One region of the Bradyrhizobium sp. USDA 3311 genome, then DNA from elsewhere that is predicted to be linked to it. Evidence: predicted binding sites of a transcription regulator. Region 1 holds the regulator's gene; each other region holds the start of a gene.
The links. The regulator LexA, encoded in region 1, represses DNA repair genes until DNA is damaged. The targets are predictions, from matches to a motif close to TGTTCNNNNTGTGTTCNG.

Region 1 (4,294 bases):
GCAAGGTCTGTCTGCGCGCTGCAATCGCCGGCGCGAAAGACCAGTGCCGAACGGGCCTCGTTCGGCACCCAGATCTCGAAGCGTCGCGCAATCGGCGTCGCCTGTGCGGACAGGAAAGTCAGCACCCAGGTCTGGTCGGTGCCGGTCCGATAGGGCACGCCGACGCCGAGATTGATCCCGACCTCGGCGGCGTCTTCCCAGCGCAGAAAACTCCTGGCGTTGTGCAGGTCCTTGATGATCAGCGGCAGGCCCGCTTTCCAGGTGCGTCCGGGCAGGCCGAAGCCGCGGGGAAACCTGGTGTGGCGGGAGTTGAATTCGAACATGTCGGCGGTGCCATAGTAGCCGTCGACGAGCCCCATCTCGTGGGAGCTATCGGGATCGTTGTGCCAGAGCTCGATTGCGCCGACATGCGCCTCGTCGTCGCCGCAGAACAGCACCATGACGGCCTGCAAGAATTCGCCTGAAAACACCGGCACCGCCACGCCACAGGTGAGGCCGGCCGCGAGCGCCTGGTCGGTCCGCTTGAAATAGGAGTTGGCGAATTTAGTGAGGATCACGGGATGGCCGCTGGCCCAGGCCTTGCCGGGAAGGCCCTCGTCGTATCCGAAGCGCAAGTGCTCGCTCACGGCCTTGAACGCAGACAGCCCTTCGCCGTAGAGGCCGCCGCCGAATTCCAGCCGCATGCGCGTCCGGTCCGGCACCCAGAGTTCAACGACGCGAATGAAGGTTTTCATCGAACGTGTCCGCCGCCTCAAGCCTTTGACAGCATCGGCGATCTGGCCGCGGAACGGACGTTCAAAATTCAGGCAGGGCCGCGCAAACTTCGTGCGATGGGCAGGTGCGAGCCTGATCTCGGCGGAAGATTCCGGAAGACGCAAATCATACCATCTCGCCGGCCACGGCCGGCGATGGCAATTTCAATCCCGGCCCCGACCTCTGCGCCGGGGGGAGGTACATCAGCCGATCGGCAGGCGTGTGATCGTCGGCCTGTCAGCGATGATCTCCGGCTTGTGTTCACGCTCGCCGGCCGGCTGGGTCACCGGCAATTGCAGCACGGTCGCGCGCTGGCCTTCGACGAGTTGCGTCACGAGTACGTATTTGCCGTCGGGGAATTCGATCGCGTCATGATGGCGATCGGGAATGTGCGGATCGATCTTGCCGAACTTGCCGACGCGGGAGTTGATGGTGCGCGTCCAGATCCAGCGATTGTCGTAGCGGACGTTGTCGGCGAAGGCGAGCTCCGTTCCCGGCAGCAGGCAGACCGCGACGGACATGTCGGCCTCGGAGGCGAAGCCGCGCGTCGAGGTGCCGCGGAAGGTGGTCGTGACGATCGTCTCGCCGACTTGTGCGGGACGCGTCGCGACGGCATGCAGGCTGTAGTCACACATCGGGTGCTCCTCATTCAGGGATAGCGACCCGCGCCTCCTTCGGAGGCACTGGCCTCTATCAGAGTGGAAGCATGTTAGCGTCTTCTCGGTTGTAGGCAAATCTGCGGCTTGGCTTCGCAGGCTGCCATCACAATATCTTTTTCAAATGCGTCAGGAACAAAAACCGCTTCCGTGCATTTGGCGTGCATCTTCGTCAGCGACCAGCAGGTGCCGACCAGCCCGAATATTGCCAGGCGGGTTGCGACGGCTGCGCGACGGCGTTGCGCAATTGCTCGCTCGCCGTCGTCGGCGTTGCCTTGCGGGCATGGTGCGACTGCGCGGCGAAGGCTTGCGATGCCGACGCGGATGCTGCGATCAGCGCCACCGTGACGGTGCTCAAAACGATCTTGCGCATTGATTGCCTCCTCGATCTCCAGGGCCACGAAGCGATGAGGGCTTCGTGCGGCGTCGCGAGGATGTAGCGCTAGAGAGGGGCCGGATAATCTGAGCAAAACCAGAAAGACTATCCAGCCGGAGCGGACAATCGTCAACGCGCGGGTCGCCAACCGGCGGGCCGCGCTTTAGGTGATTGTTTGAGCATGATCTCCGCGCAAGCGCGTCCTGCGCTTGTCGCGAGGGAAAACCGCTGCGCACTTTGTGCTAACGCGGCCCTCCAGTCCGGATCACGCTCAGTACTTCCGGTACAGGCCGATCAGCTTGCCCTGAATCTTCACCCGGTTGGGCGGCAGGATGCGGACCTCATAGGCCGCATTGGCGGGCTCGAGCGCGATCGAGGCGCCGCGGCGGCGGAAGCGCTTCAGCGTCGCTTCCTCGTCGTCGATCAGCGCCACCACGATGTCGCCGGTGTCGGCGCTCTCATTGCGCTGGATCAGCGCCATGTCGCCGTCGAGGATGCCGGCTTCGACCATCGAGTCGCCGCGCACTTCGAGCGCGTAGTGCTCGCCCGAGCCGAGCATGTCGGGCGGTACGCTGATGGTGTGGCTGCGGGTCTGCAACGCTTCGATCGGCGTGCCGGCCGCGATACGGCCCATCACCGGCACCGCAACGGGGCGTTCGCCCTCGTCCGCGCTGGAGCTCGCTCGCACCTTGCCGAGATTGCCCTCGATGACGCTCGGCGTGAAGCCACGGCGGTTGCCAGCGGCGGCCTGCAGCTCGGGCAACTTGATCACCTCGATCGCGCGGGCCCGGTTGGGCAGGCGCCGGATGAAGCCGCGCTCCTCCAGTGCGGTGATCAGGCGATGGATGCCTGACTTCGAGCGCAGGTCGAGCGCGTCCTTCATCTCGTCGAAGGAGGGCGGCACACCGCTTTCCTTCAAACGCTCGCTGATGAATCGCAGAAGCTCGTATTGTTTGCGCGTTAACATCTCGACCAAATCCCCCGGTTGATGTCGTTCGATTCCGAGACGGTGAATTCAGCGGCGAGCCGCCAGATGCTCGAAACAAATCATGAACGGACACTATATGTTCGATATGTGTTCCGCAACTGCTTAATTTACCGTGAACGCGACAAAGTTCGCGGAACGCGCAGGACCAGTGCGTTCAGGCGGGCAGTCGCAGCACCTCGCAAGGCGCGCCTGCCTCGGCCTTCGGCGCGAACGGCGCGCGCACGAGAAGTGCCTGCGCCGCAGCGAGATTCGCAAGCAGCGAGGAATCCTGATGATTGACGGGAAGGGCGACAAGCATGCCGTCGTCGCGCCGCTCCAGGCGCGCACGAAGATAGTCCTCGCGCTGGTCATTGGCACCGACATCGCGGCCGAGCACGGCGCGCTCGCGACGATGGTGAATCACGGCGCGGCCCGACAGGGCGCGAATCAACGGCACCATGAACAGGAAGCCGCACACATAGGACGACACGGGATTGCCGGGCAGGCCGATCACACCCATCGCCCCTAGCCGGCCTTGCATCATCGGCTTGCCCGGCCGCATCGCGATCTTCCAGAACGCCATCGCAATGCCTTCGGTCTTCAGCGCCTGCTGGACCAGATCGTGGTCGCCGACCGAGGCGCCGCCGATCGTGATCAGGATGTCGGCGCCGCTCTCTCGGGCACGGCGGATGCCGGCTGTGGTGGCCTCCAGCGTATCGGCGGCAACGCCGAGGTCGATGGTATCTGCGCCCTCCCGGCGGGCGAGGGCGTGCAGGGCATAGCCGTTGGAATAGACGATCTGGCCGGGGCCCGGCGTGGTGCCCGGCATCACCAGCTCGTCGCCGGTGGCGAGGATCGCGACCTTCGGACGGCGGCGGATGGGGAGGTCTGGGTGGTTCATCCCGGCGGCGAGCGCGAGGTCGCGCTCGGTGAGCCGGGTTCCCTTGCGCAGGAGCACGTCGCCCTCGCGGAAGTCGACGCCGGCGGGCCGGATGTGCCGACCGGCGATAGCGGCTTCCTTGATCGTGATGCGCTTGCCCTCGGCGACCGTATCCTCCTGGATCACGACCGCGTCCGCGCCGGCGGGAACGACGCCGCCGGTGAAGATTCGCACCGCTTCGCCGGCGCCGACCGCTCCCGCGAACGGCCGGCCCGCCGCGACCTCGCCGATCATGGTGAGCTGCGCGTCGACCCTGGCCGCATCGGCTGCGCGCACGGCGTAGCCGTCCATGGCCGACATCGCCTCGGGCGGCTGGGTACGCCGCGCCGCGACGTCGCGCGCGAGCACGCGGTGGTAGGCCTCGTCGAGGGGAATCATCTCTTCAGGCAGCGGCTCCGCACCGGCCAGCACCGCGGCGAGCGCGTCAGAAACCGGCATCAAGGCCACGGCGAAACTCCTGCTCGGAAAGTCTGGACGAATGGGCGGCAAGAGTTCTAGCCGAGCGCGGGCGATGAAGCAAAATGGGACCGGATCAGGATTTATCCTGCTTGATCCGTCCAGTCATGAGGGACCGTCAGCTCTGCCGCGGCATGATCTGACGG
Region 2 (4,294 bases), 190 kb from region 1:
CGGCACCCGCTTGACATAGCCGGCGTGCGAGACGGTGACGACCATGTCCTCGCGCTGAATCAGGTCCTCGTCCTCGACCTCGCCCTCCTGCTCCATGATCACGGTGCGGCGCGGGGTAGCGAACTCGGCCTTCACCTCGGCGAGCTCGGTCTTGATGATGCCCAGCACGCGCTCGCGCGAGCGCAGGATGTCGAGATAATCGGCAATCTCGCCGGCGAGCTTGTCGAGCTCGTCGCGGATTTCGTCGCGGCCGAGCGCGGTGAGGCGTTGCAGGCGCAGGTCGAGAATCGCCCTCGCCTGTTCCATCGACAGCCGGATCGTGCCGTCCGGGCTGATGCGGTGACGCGGATCGTCGATCAGCGTCAGCATGTCCTCGACGTCCCGGGCCGGCCAGTCGCGCGACATCAGGGTGTCGCGGGCGGTGGTCGGGTCGGGCGAGGTCCGGATGACGCGGATCATCTCGTCGATGTTGGCGACCGCGATCGCGAGACCAACCAGGATATGCGCGCGATCGCGTGCCTTGGCGAGCAGGAACTTGGTGCGCCGCGTGACGACCCGCTCACGGAAGTCGACGAAGATGGCCAGCAGGTCCTTCAGATGCATGATCCGCGGACGGCCGCTGTCGAGCGCCACCATGTTGACGCCGAAGCTCGTCTGCAGCGGCGTGAATCTGTAGAGCTGATTCAGCACCACGTCCGCCACGGCGTCGCGCTTCAATTCGATGACGACGCGGTAGCCGTCGCGGTCGGATTCATCGCGCAGGTCGCCGATGCCCTCGATCTTCTTTTCCTTGACCAGCTCGGCGATGCGCTCGACCATCGTCGCCTTGTTCACCTGGTAGGGGATCTCGGTGATGATGAGCGCCTCGCGCTCCTTGCGGATGGTCTCGATCGCGACCTTGCCGCGCATGACGATCGAGCCGCGGCCGAGATGATAGGCGGCGCGGATGCCCGCGCGTCCGAGAATGACGCCGCCGGTCGGGAAATCAGGTCCCGGCACGATGTTGATGAGTTCGTCGATGGTGAGCGCAGGGTTGTCGATCAGCGCGACGCAGGCGTCGATGACCTCGCCGAGATTGTGCGGCGGGATGTTGGTCGCCATGCCGACCGCGATGCCGCCGGCGCCGTTGACGAGAAGGTTCGGGAACTTGGCCGGCAGGACCGACGGTTCGGTCTCGTTGTTGTCGTAGTTCGGCTGGAAGTCGACGGTGTCCTTGTCGATGTCGGCCAGCAGAGCCAGCGCCGCCTTCGTCAGGCGCGCTTCGGTGTAACGATAGGCGGCCGGGGGATCGCCGTCGACCGAGCCGAAATTGCCCTGGCCGTCGATCAGCGGCACGCGCATCGAGAAGTCCTGCGCCATGCGGACCATGGCGTCGTAGATCGACTGGTCGCCGTGCGGATGATACTTACCGATGACGTCACCGACCACGCGGGCGGACTTGACGTATTTCTTGTCGGGTGTGTGCCCCTGCTCGTTCATCGAGTACAGGATGCGGCGATGCACCGGCTTCAGACCGTCGCGCGCATCGGGCAGCGCCCGCGCCACGATCACGCTCATGGCGTAGTCAAGATAGGACTTCTTCATCTCCTCGAAGATGGAGACGGGGCGAATATCCGAGGGTTGCGCCGGCTGGTCGCCGGGCTTGTCGTCGTCGTCAGCCAAGGGGAAATCCGGTGAGGTTTATCTGGGAATCATATAGCGCATCGAGCCCCTGATAACCACCCTTGCCGGGGTAAAGGAAGCGCTTTTTCCGACTGTTTTTCCAGAGACTTACGCCCTCCTCGGCACCGCCCTGGGCGGGGCCCGGACGAGCCGCCCGAAACCGCCCCTTAGGCCCCGAAAACCACGCGGTGCATGATGCGCCCGGGCAGCAGCGTGAACAGGCCCGCCACCACCAGCGCGCCGGCGAAGATGAAGATCATCATCAGCCGGTGATCGGCGACGCGATGGGCGTGCGCCCGCCATACCGCGAGCGGCAGCACCACCAGCGTGAAGATCGACAGGACATGGATCGGGCTGAACGGCCCGATCAGGCGGCTCTGGTGGATCCAGAACGAGGAGGCGGCCACGACCGCCATCAGCACCACCCAGATCCAGCCGATCGTCCGGTGTGGCAGCGTGCCTTTGGGAGCGGCAAACTGGACCAGCCCGAGCACGAAGGCGGCCATGGCGGCAAAGGCATGCAGCGGGATCGCCGGAGCAGCCGTAAGCAGCGGCGCGAGGCTCATGCGGGGCTTCCTCCGATCGGCGGGTGATCCATGTGAATAGGATTAACATCAAGTTAATACCATTCACATGATGCCCCGTCAAAGGCTTGAAGCAGCACATGAGGCAAGCTCGGAAAAACCGAGCCCTGCCCGCCAATTGGTAAGAATTCCTGCGGCTCTACGCGAGCACGACAACATTCGGGGCGAAGCGCCCGCCCGCCTCAGAACGGGATGTCGTCATCCATATCGCTGTTGCGGCCACCGCCACCGGCGGCGACGGCGCGGCGCGGCGCGCTGCTGACGGGACCGGAGGAGCCGAAATCGCCGCCCGGCTCCTCGCCGAAGCTGCCGCCTCCCCCGCCGCCACGGCCGTCGAGCATCGTGAGCGTCGAGTTGAAGCCCTGGAGCACGACTTCGGTGGAGTACTTCTCAACGCCGCTCTGGTCGGTCCATTTGCGGGTCTGGAGCGCGCCCTCGATATAAACCTTGGCGCCCTTCTTCAGGTACTGCTCGGCGACCTTGCAGAGGCCTTCATTGAAGATCACCACGCGATGCCACTCGGTCTTTTCCTTGCGCTCGCCGCTGTTCTTGTCGCGCCAGGTCTCCGAGGTCGCGATGCTCAAATTCGCGATCGGCCGCCCGTCCTGGGTACGGCGGATTTCAGGATCCTTGCCGAGATTTCCAACCAGAATGACCTTGTTGACGCTTCCCGCCATCGCCGCTCTCCACTCCGAATGCCACTGAATTGATAAGGCCCGACCGCGCCCCGCGGTCTTCTGCAACCTATTGAGGCGACCCTATACGCTTGCGCGGACCGATCAGCCCACCAGCCCTCGGGTTATCCCCATATATAGCATCGGCCGTCGGCTCGTTCCAGATTTGTTCCCGTTCGAGCGAGTACGAAATGTATGGCCCGGGCGGTGCCCGCGTACTGCTCAAATGGCCAGCGCCGGATGGAACCTTTTCAGGTTCCGGTGAACGACGAAAAGCACTTAACATTCATTAAGTTACATACGCCGCACTTATCGCGCGACTGTTGTATTTCGGCGACGGACTCTGCTCACCCGTTAGGCTACGTTTGCCTCGGAATTAATTTCATATGGGCGTCGCGCCTGCTTGGCCGCTTCGGGGATTTCAAGAAGCGGCGGAATTGGGGAGACTGCAATGAATAAGATTTTGATTGGTGCAATCGGTGCAGTGGCGTTGAGCCTGTCGGCTCCTGCAAGCGCGGCGGATCTGGCGGCGCGTCCCTACACGAAGGCTCCGCCGCCAATGGTCGCGGCCATCTACGACTGGAGCGGCTTCTACATCGGCATCAACGGCGGCGGCGGCTCGGCCCACAAATGCTGGGATTTTGTAACTCCCGTCACCGGCGTTCTGATTGGCGAAGGTTGTCACAACGCGACCGGTGGCACGGTCGGCGGCCAGGTCGGCTATCGCTGGCAGTCGGCCAATTGGGTGTTCGGGCTCGAAGGCCAGGGCAACTGGGCCGACTTCTCCGGAGACAACGTCAGCACGACGTTCATCGGCACGGGTCTTCGCGACCGCTCCAAGATCAACGCGTTCGGTTTGTTCACAGGCCAAGTCGGCTATGCCTGGAATAACGTGCTGTTCTACGTGAAGGGCGGCGGCGCCGTCGTCAGCGATCGCTACCGCGGCTACGATGTCATCACCGGCCTCGAATTCGATCGGGCCAACGAGACCCGCTGGGGCGGCACCGTGGGTGCCGGCCTCGAGTTCGGATTCGCGCCAAACTGGACGGTCGGCGTCGAGTACGATCACATCTTCATGGGCAATCGCACCATCGGCTTCGCCGGCTCCGGCAACTTCATTGTGGCTCCGGCCGGCGCTTTCACACGCTCGGAACGCATCGGTCAGGACGTCGATATCGGCCTGGTCCGCGTGAACTATCGCTGGGGTGGCCCGGTCATCGCGAAGTACTGATATCTCTTTGATATCACTTGAAGATTGAAGGCCGGCCCCGTGCCGGCCTTTTTTTGTGCGACATGCCGGCGGCTATAAGTCAGCAACCATTACGTTTTGTGACTGTTGTGGCTTTTGAGAGACACAACTTGCGGCTTTGCTGG
Region 3 (4,294 bases), 2.4 Mb from region 1:
TGTGCACCGGCAGGAAGCCGTTGCGGTCGACCATGGCGCAGAACGCCATGCGCGGTTCCTTGGCGAGAAACGCTTCCTGGAACGGCGGCAGTGCGCGGTCGGCCCAGTCCAGATATCTGGTGCGGTATTGCTGTGGATTGGTGCCTGCGATCTCCACATAGTCGGTGTCGAAGAGGTCGTCGATCCTGACCTCGCCGCGTGCAACCGCCTGCTCGAAGATTTGGGTCAGCGCGTTGCCCGCTTCCATGGCGCGGGTGACGAACTCCGTGTTCTCCTCGTGGATCGACCACAGCCGGTCTTCGATCTTCTCGCGGAGCTCGGCATCGGGATTGACGAAATGCGCGCGGGCTCCGGCCTTGGACTGCTCGACGACGCGCAGGCGGCAGGCGCCGACGGCTTCGAGCGTGCCTTCGATCATCGCCTGCGGCGCCAGCCGGCCTGCATCCGCACCGCCGATCAGCACGCCGTCCATCGCGATCTCGTAGACCGGCATCACGCCGCGCGCGCTCTCGAATTTGAGATGGCAGGGCAGGCGCTCGGTCTTGCGGCGGTCGTCGTGCTCGCTCTGGCGCAGCAGCACCGCGCAGCGCGATTTCAGCTTCTGTGCGAAGGTGGTGACCGCCTTGCCGGCGCTGGCGACGTTCTCGCCATGGGTCTCGGCCGCCTTGGTCGCGGCATCGATCTCGGCCGCGCTCTGGCCGACCGAGACGATGAACTCGGAGGCGCTGGCGGCATTGCCGGAGACTTCGCTCGTGGTGGCGTTCTGCTCGGCGACCGCGCCGTTGACGGTTTCGAATACCGGGCGGATCGCCTCGATCGCCTGCGAAATGCGGTGCACGGCATCGGCGGAGCCGGCGGCGTCGCGCTGGAGCGCGTCGATCTTTTTGGTGATCTCTTCCGTCGCGCTCTGGGTCTGCACCGCGAGCGCTTTCACTTCGGTCGCGACGACCGCAAAGCCCTTGCCCGCAGCGCCCGCGCGCGCGGCCTCGATGGTCGAGTTGAGCGCGAGCAGCGTCGTCTGCCGCGCGATCTGCGCGATCAGATTGACGACGTTGCCAATGGCGGCGGAGGACTCGCGCAGTCGGTCGACATTGGCGCGGGCTTCCTGCGCCGCGGCACTGGCCTCGTCGGCGAGCTTGCCGGCCGCGCGAACCTGCGCGCCGATGCCCAGCGCGGACTGGGTGAACTTGTCGGCGGCATGGGCGAAGGTGGATGCGGTCGACTGTGAGGCGTTGGTGCGGCCGGTCAGGGCGTCGGTCCGGTCGCGGATGGCCGCAAGCGTCGTGGCGGTCGCTTCGGCGCCGCCGGCCACCGAATTGGCGGCGCGCTCGAGCTGGCGAATCATCGCGCCCAGCTCGAGTTCCAGCAGTTCCAGGATTTCCCTGGCAGAATCGCTCTCAGCGGCCGGGCCGGGCTCGGAATGGGCCGGCGGCGCCGCAGCCTGCGGGGCGGCCGCGGGCGCAGCCATGTCCGGCAGAGGCTTCCGAAATAGTCCGAACGCCATCAGGTCTCTCTTGTCGGGGGACGGTCGTACGCTATTTTCGCAGGCCGGAATGAAGTCAGGGTTAACGATGCCTGACATCTGGGCAAGGGCCACTACGGTGTTACCTTAAAGTCGTAGAGCCTCTTTCATTCCGGTGGGTTGGCGGCCTATAAGGCCGCGCTTCCCACGCTCACCTTAGGCGCACGATTCCTTTACGAGACCACGCATGGCCGGACATTCCCAATTCAAGAACATCATGCACCGCAAGGGGCGGCAGGATGCCCAGAAGTCGAAGCTGTTCGGCAAGCTGGCGCGGGAAATCACCGTCGCCGCCAAGCTCGGCACGCCCGACCCCGCCATGAACCCGCGCCTCCGCGCCGCCGTGATCGCCGCGCGCGCGGAGAACATGCCGAAGGACAATATCGAGCGCGCCATCAAGAAGGCGCTCGGCAGCGACGGCGAGAACTATGACGAGATCCGCTACGAGGGCTATGGCCCCGGCGGCGTCGCCGTCATCGTCGAGGCGCTGACCGACAACCGCAACCGCGCCGCCTCCGACATCCGCTCCTTCTTCACCAAGTCGGGCGGCAATCTCGGCGAAACCGGTTCGGTCTCCTTCATGTTCGACCGCACCGGCATCATCGAATACGACCGCAGCGTCGCTTCCGACGACGCGGTGCTCGATGCCGCGATCGAGGCCGGCGCAGACGACGTCGTCTCCGGCGAAGGCGGACACGAGATCTACGCCTCGACCGAAGGCTATCGCGACGTCGCCAAGGCGCTGGAAGCCAAGTTCGGCGAGCCGCGCAAGGCCGCGCTGATCTGGAAGCCGCAGAACACGGTCGCCGTCGATGACGAGACCGGCGAGAAGCTGCTCAAGCTGATGGACCTGCTCAACGAGCACGACGACGTCCAGAACGTCTACGCCAATTTCGAGGTGTCGGACGCGCTTGTTGCCAAGATGGGCGGGTAGGGGACACACGAACGGTGCGCGCCCTCGCCCCGCTCTGCGGGGAGAGGGTTGGGGTGAGGGGCTGTTTCGGCGTCGGCGGTGATAGAGGGACTCGTGGAGAGTCCCCTCACCCGGAATCCGCGCTTCGCGCGCATTCCGGCCTCTCCCCGCAAGCGGGGAGAGGCGAAGAGCGACACTTCCCCTGTTACTTCCGTTCTGTTTCTGTTTCCCCCGCCGCAGCCAGCCGCTATCACTGGCCCATGACTGCGCTCCCGATTCGTGGCCCCGTTCGCATCATCGGCATCGACCCTGGCCTGCGCCGTACCGGCTGGGGCGTGATCGAGGCTGAGGGCAACCGCCTGATCTATGTCGCCTGCGGTTCGGTGGAACCGCCGGACGACCTGCCGCTGTCCAGCCGCCTGCTCGCGATCCACGAAGGGCTCGCCTCTGTCCTGTCCGATCACAAGCCGATGGAAGCCGCCGTCGAGCAGACTTTTGTGAACAAGGACGGCGTTGCGACGCTGAAGCTCGGCCAGGCCCGGGGCGTCGCCATGCTGGCGCCCGCAATGTTCGGCATCAGCGTCGCCGAATATGCGCCGAACCAGGTGAAGAAGACTGTGGTCGGCGCCGGCCATGCCGACAAGCAACAGATCGCGATGATGCTGAAGATATTGCTGCCGAAGGCCGAACCGCCGTCAGCCGACGCTGCCGACGCGCTCGCCATCGCCATCACCCACGCCCATCACCGCCAGAGCACGGCGCTCAGGCTGAAGGTGGTGGGAGTTTAAGTTCGAGTCATGAGGCGCAACATGAGCCGCACGCACACTCTTCTCCCTCCCCCCTTGTGGGGGAGGGTTGGGGAGGGGGGCAGCCCCGGGCGCCGGCGTCTGTGGCTTACCCCCCTCCCGGATCGCCTTCGGCGATCCGACCTCCCCCACAAGGGGGGAGGTAACAAGAAGAGCGCTGCGCAATCATGATCGGCAAGCTGAAGGGCCTGATCGATTCCTACGGCGAGGATTTCGTCATCCTCGACGTCGGCGGCGTCGGCTACCAGGTGCATTGCTCGACGCGCACGCTGCAGCATCTGCCGTCGCCCGGCGAGGCCGCCGTGCTGTCGATCGAGACCTATGTCCGCGAGGACCAGATCAAGCTGTTCGGCTTCCGCACCGACCAGGAGCGTGAATGGTTTCGCCTGCTCCAGACCGTGCAGGGTGTCGGCGCCAAGGTCGCGCTCGCGGTGCTCGGCACGCTGGCGCCCTCCGACCTCGCCAATGCGATTGCGCTGCGCGACAAGGCCGCGGTGGCACGCACGCCGGGCGTCGGCCCCAAGGTCGCCGAGCGCATCGTCACCGAATTGAAGGACAAGGCGCCGGCCTTCGCCAATGTCGATCCCGCCGTGGTGCATCTTGCCGGTGCCGTCGACGACCAGCGCGCGCCGCGCCCGGTGGCGGATGCGATCTCCGCGCTGGTCAATCTCGGCTATGGCCAGCCGCAGGCCGCCGCGGCCATCGCGTCGGCCTCGCGCAGCGCCGGTGAAGGCGCCGAGACGGCGCAGCTCATTCGCCTCGGTCTGAAGGAACTCGCGAAGTGAGCGATCCCAAGGCCAACCGCATGGTCTCGCCAGAGCGCCGCAGCGACGATGTCGGCGATACCGCGCTGCGCCCGCAATCGCTGTCCGACTTCGTCGGCCAGCAGCAGGCGCGCAAGAACCTCTCGATCTTCATCGAGGCGGCGCGCAAGCGCGGCGAGGCGCTGGATCATGTGCTGTTCGTCGGGCCCCCCGGCCTCGGCAAGACCACGCTGGCGCAGATCGTAGCCAAGGAGCTCGGCGTCGGCTTTCGCGCCACGTCGGGTCCCGT

Region 2: the regulator LexA is predicted to act here: its motif matches at 3,077-3,094, upstream of ACVWW6_RS27845 (single-stranded DNA-binding protein).
Region 3: the regulator LexA is predicted to act here: its motif matches at 2,648-2,665, upstream of ruvC (crossover junction endodeoxyribonuclease RuvC).

Annotation. Positions count from the first base shown of each region.
Region 1 covers NZ_JBSSFI010000001.1:5,631,127-5,635,420, forward strand. The annotation lists gene ACVWW6_RS26910 (GAF domain-containing protein) at 1-734, opposite strand, end outside; gene ACVWW6_RS26915 (hypothetical protein) at 957-1,388, opposite strand; gene ACVWW6_RS26920 (hypothetical protein) at 1,582-1,782, opposite strand; gene lexA (transcriptional repressor LexA) at 2,057-2,752, opposite strand; gene ACVWW6_RS26930 (molybdopterin molybdotransferase MoeA) at 2,928-4,139, opposite strand.
Region 2 covers NZ_JBSSFI010000001.1:5,818,248-5,822,541, reverse strand. The annotation lists gene gyrA (DNA gyrase subunit A) at 1-1,662, opposite strand, end outside; gene ACVWW6_RS27850 (DUF2306 domain-containing protein) at 1,830-2,228, opposite strand; gene ACVWW6_RS27845 (single-stranded DNA-binding protein) at 2,429-2,923, opposite strand; gene ACVWW6_RS27840 (outer membrane protein) at 3,372-4,151, shown strand.
Region 3 covers NZ_JBSSFI010000001.1:3,201,341-3,205,634, forward strand. The annotation lists gene ACVWW6_RS15150 (methyl-accepting chemotaxis protein) at 1-1,504, opposite strand, end outside; gene ACVWW6_RS15155 (YebC/PmpR family DNA-binding transcriptional regulator) at 1,710-2,456, shown strand; gene ruvC (crossover junction endodeoxyribonuclease RuvC) at 2,696-3,223, shown strand; gene ruvA (Holliday junction branch migration protein RuvA) at 3,409-4,026, shown strand; gene ruvB (Holliday junction branch migration DNA helicase RuvB) at 4,047-4,294, shown strand, end outside.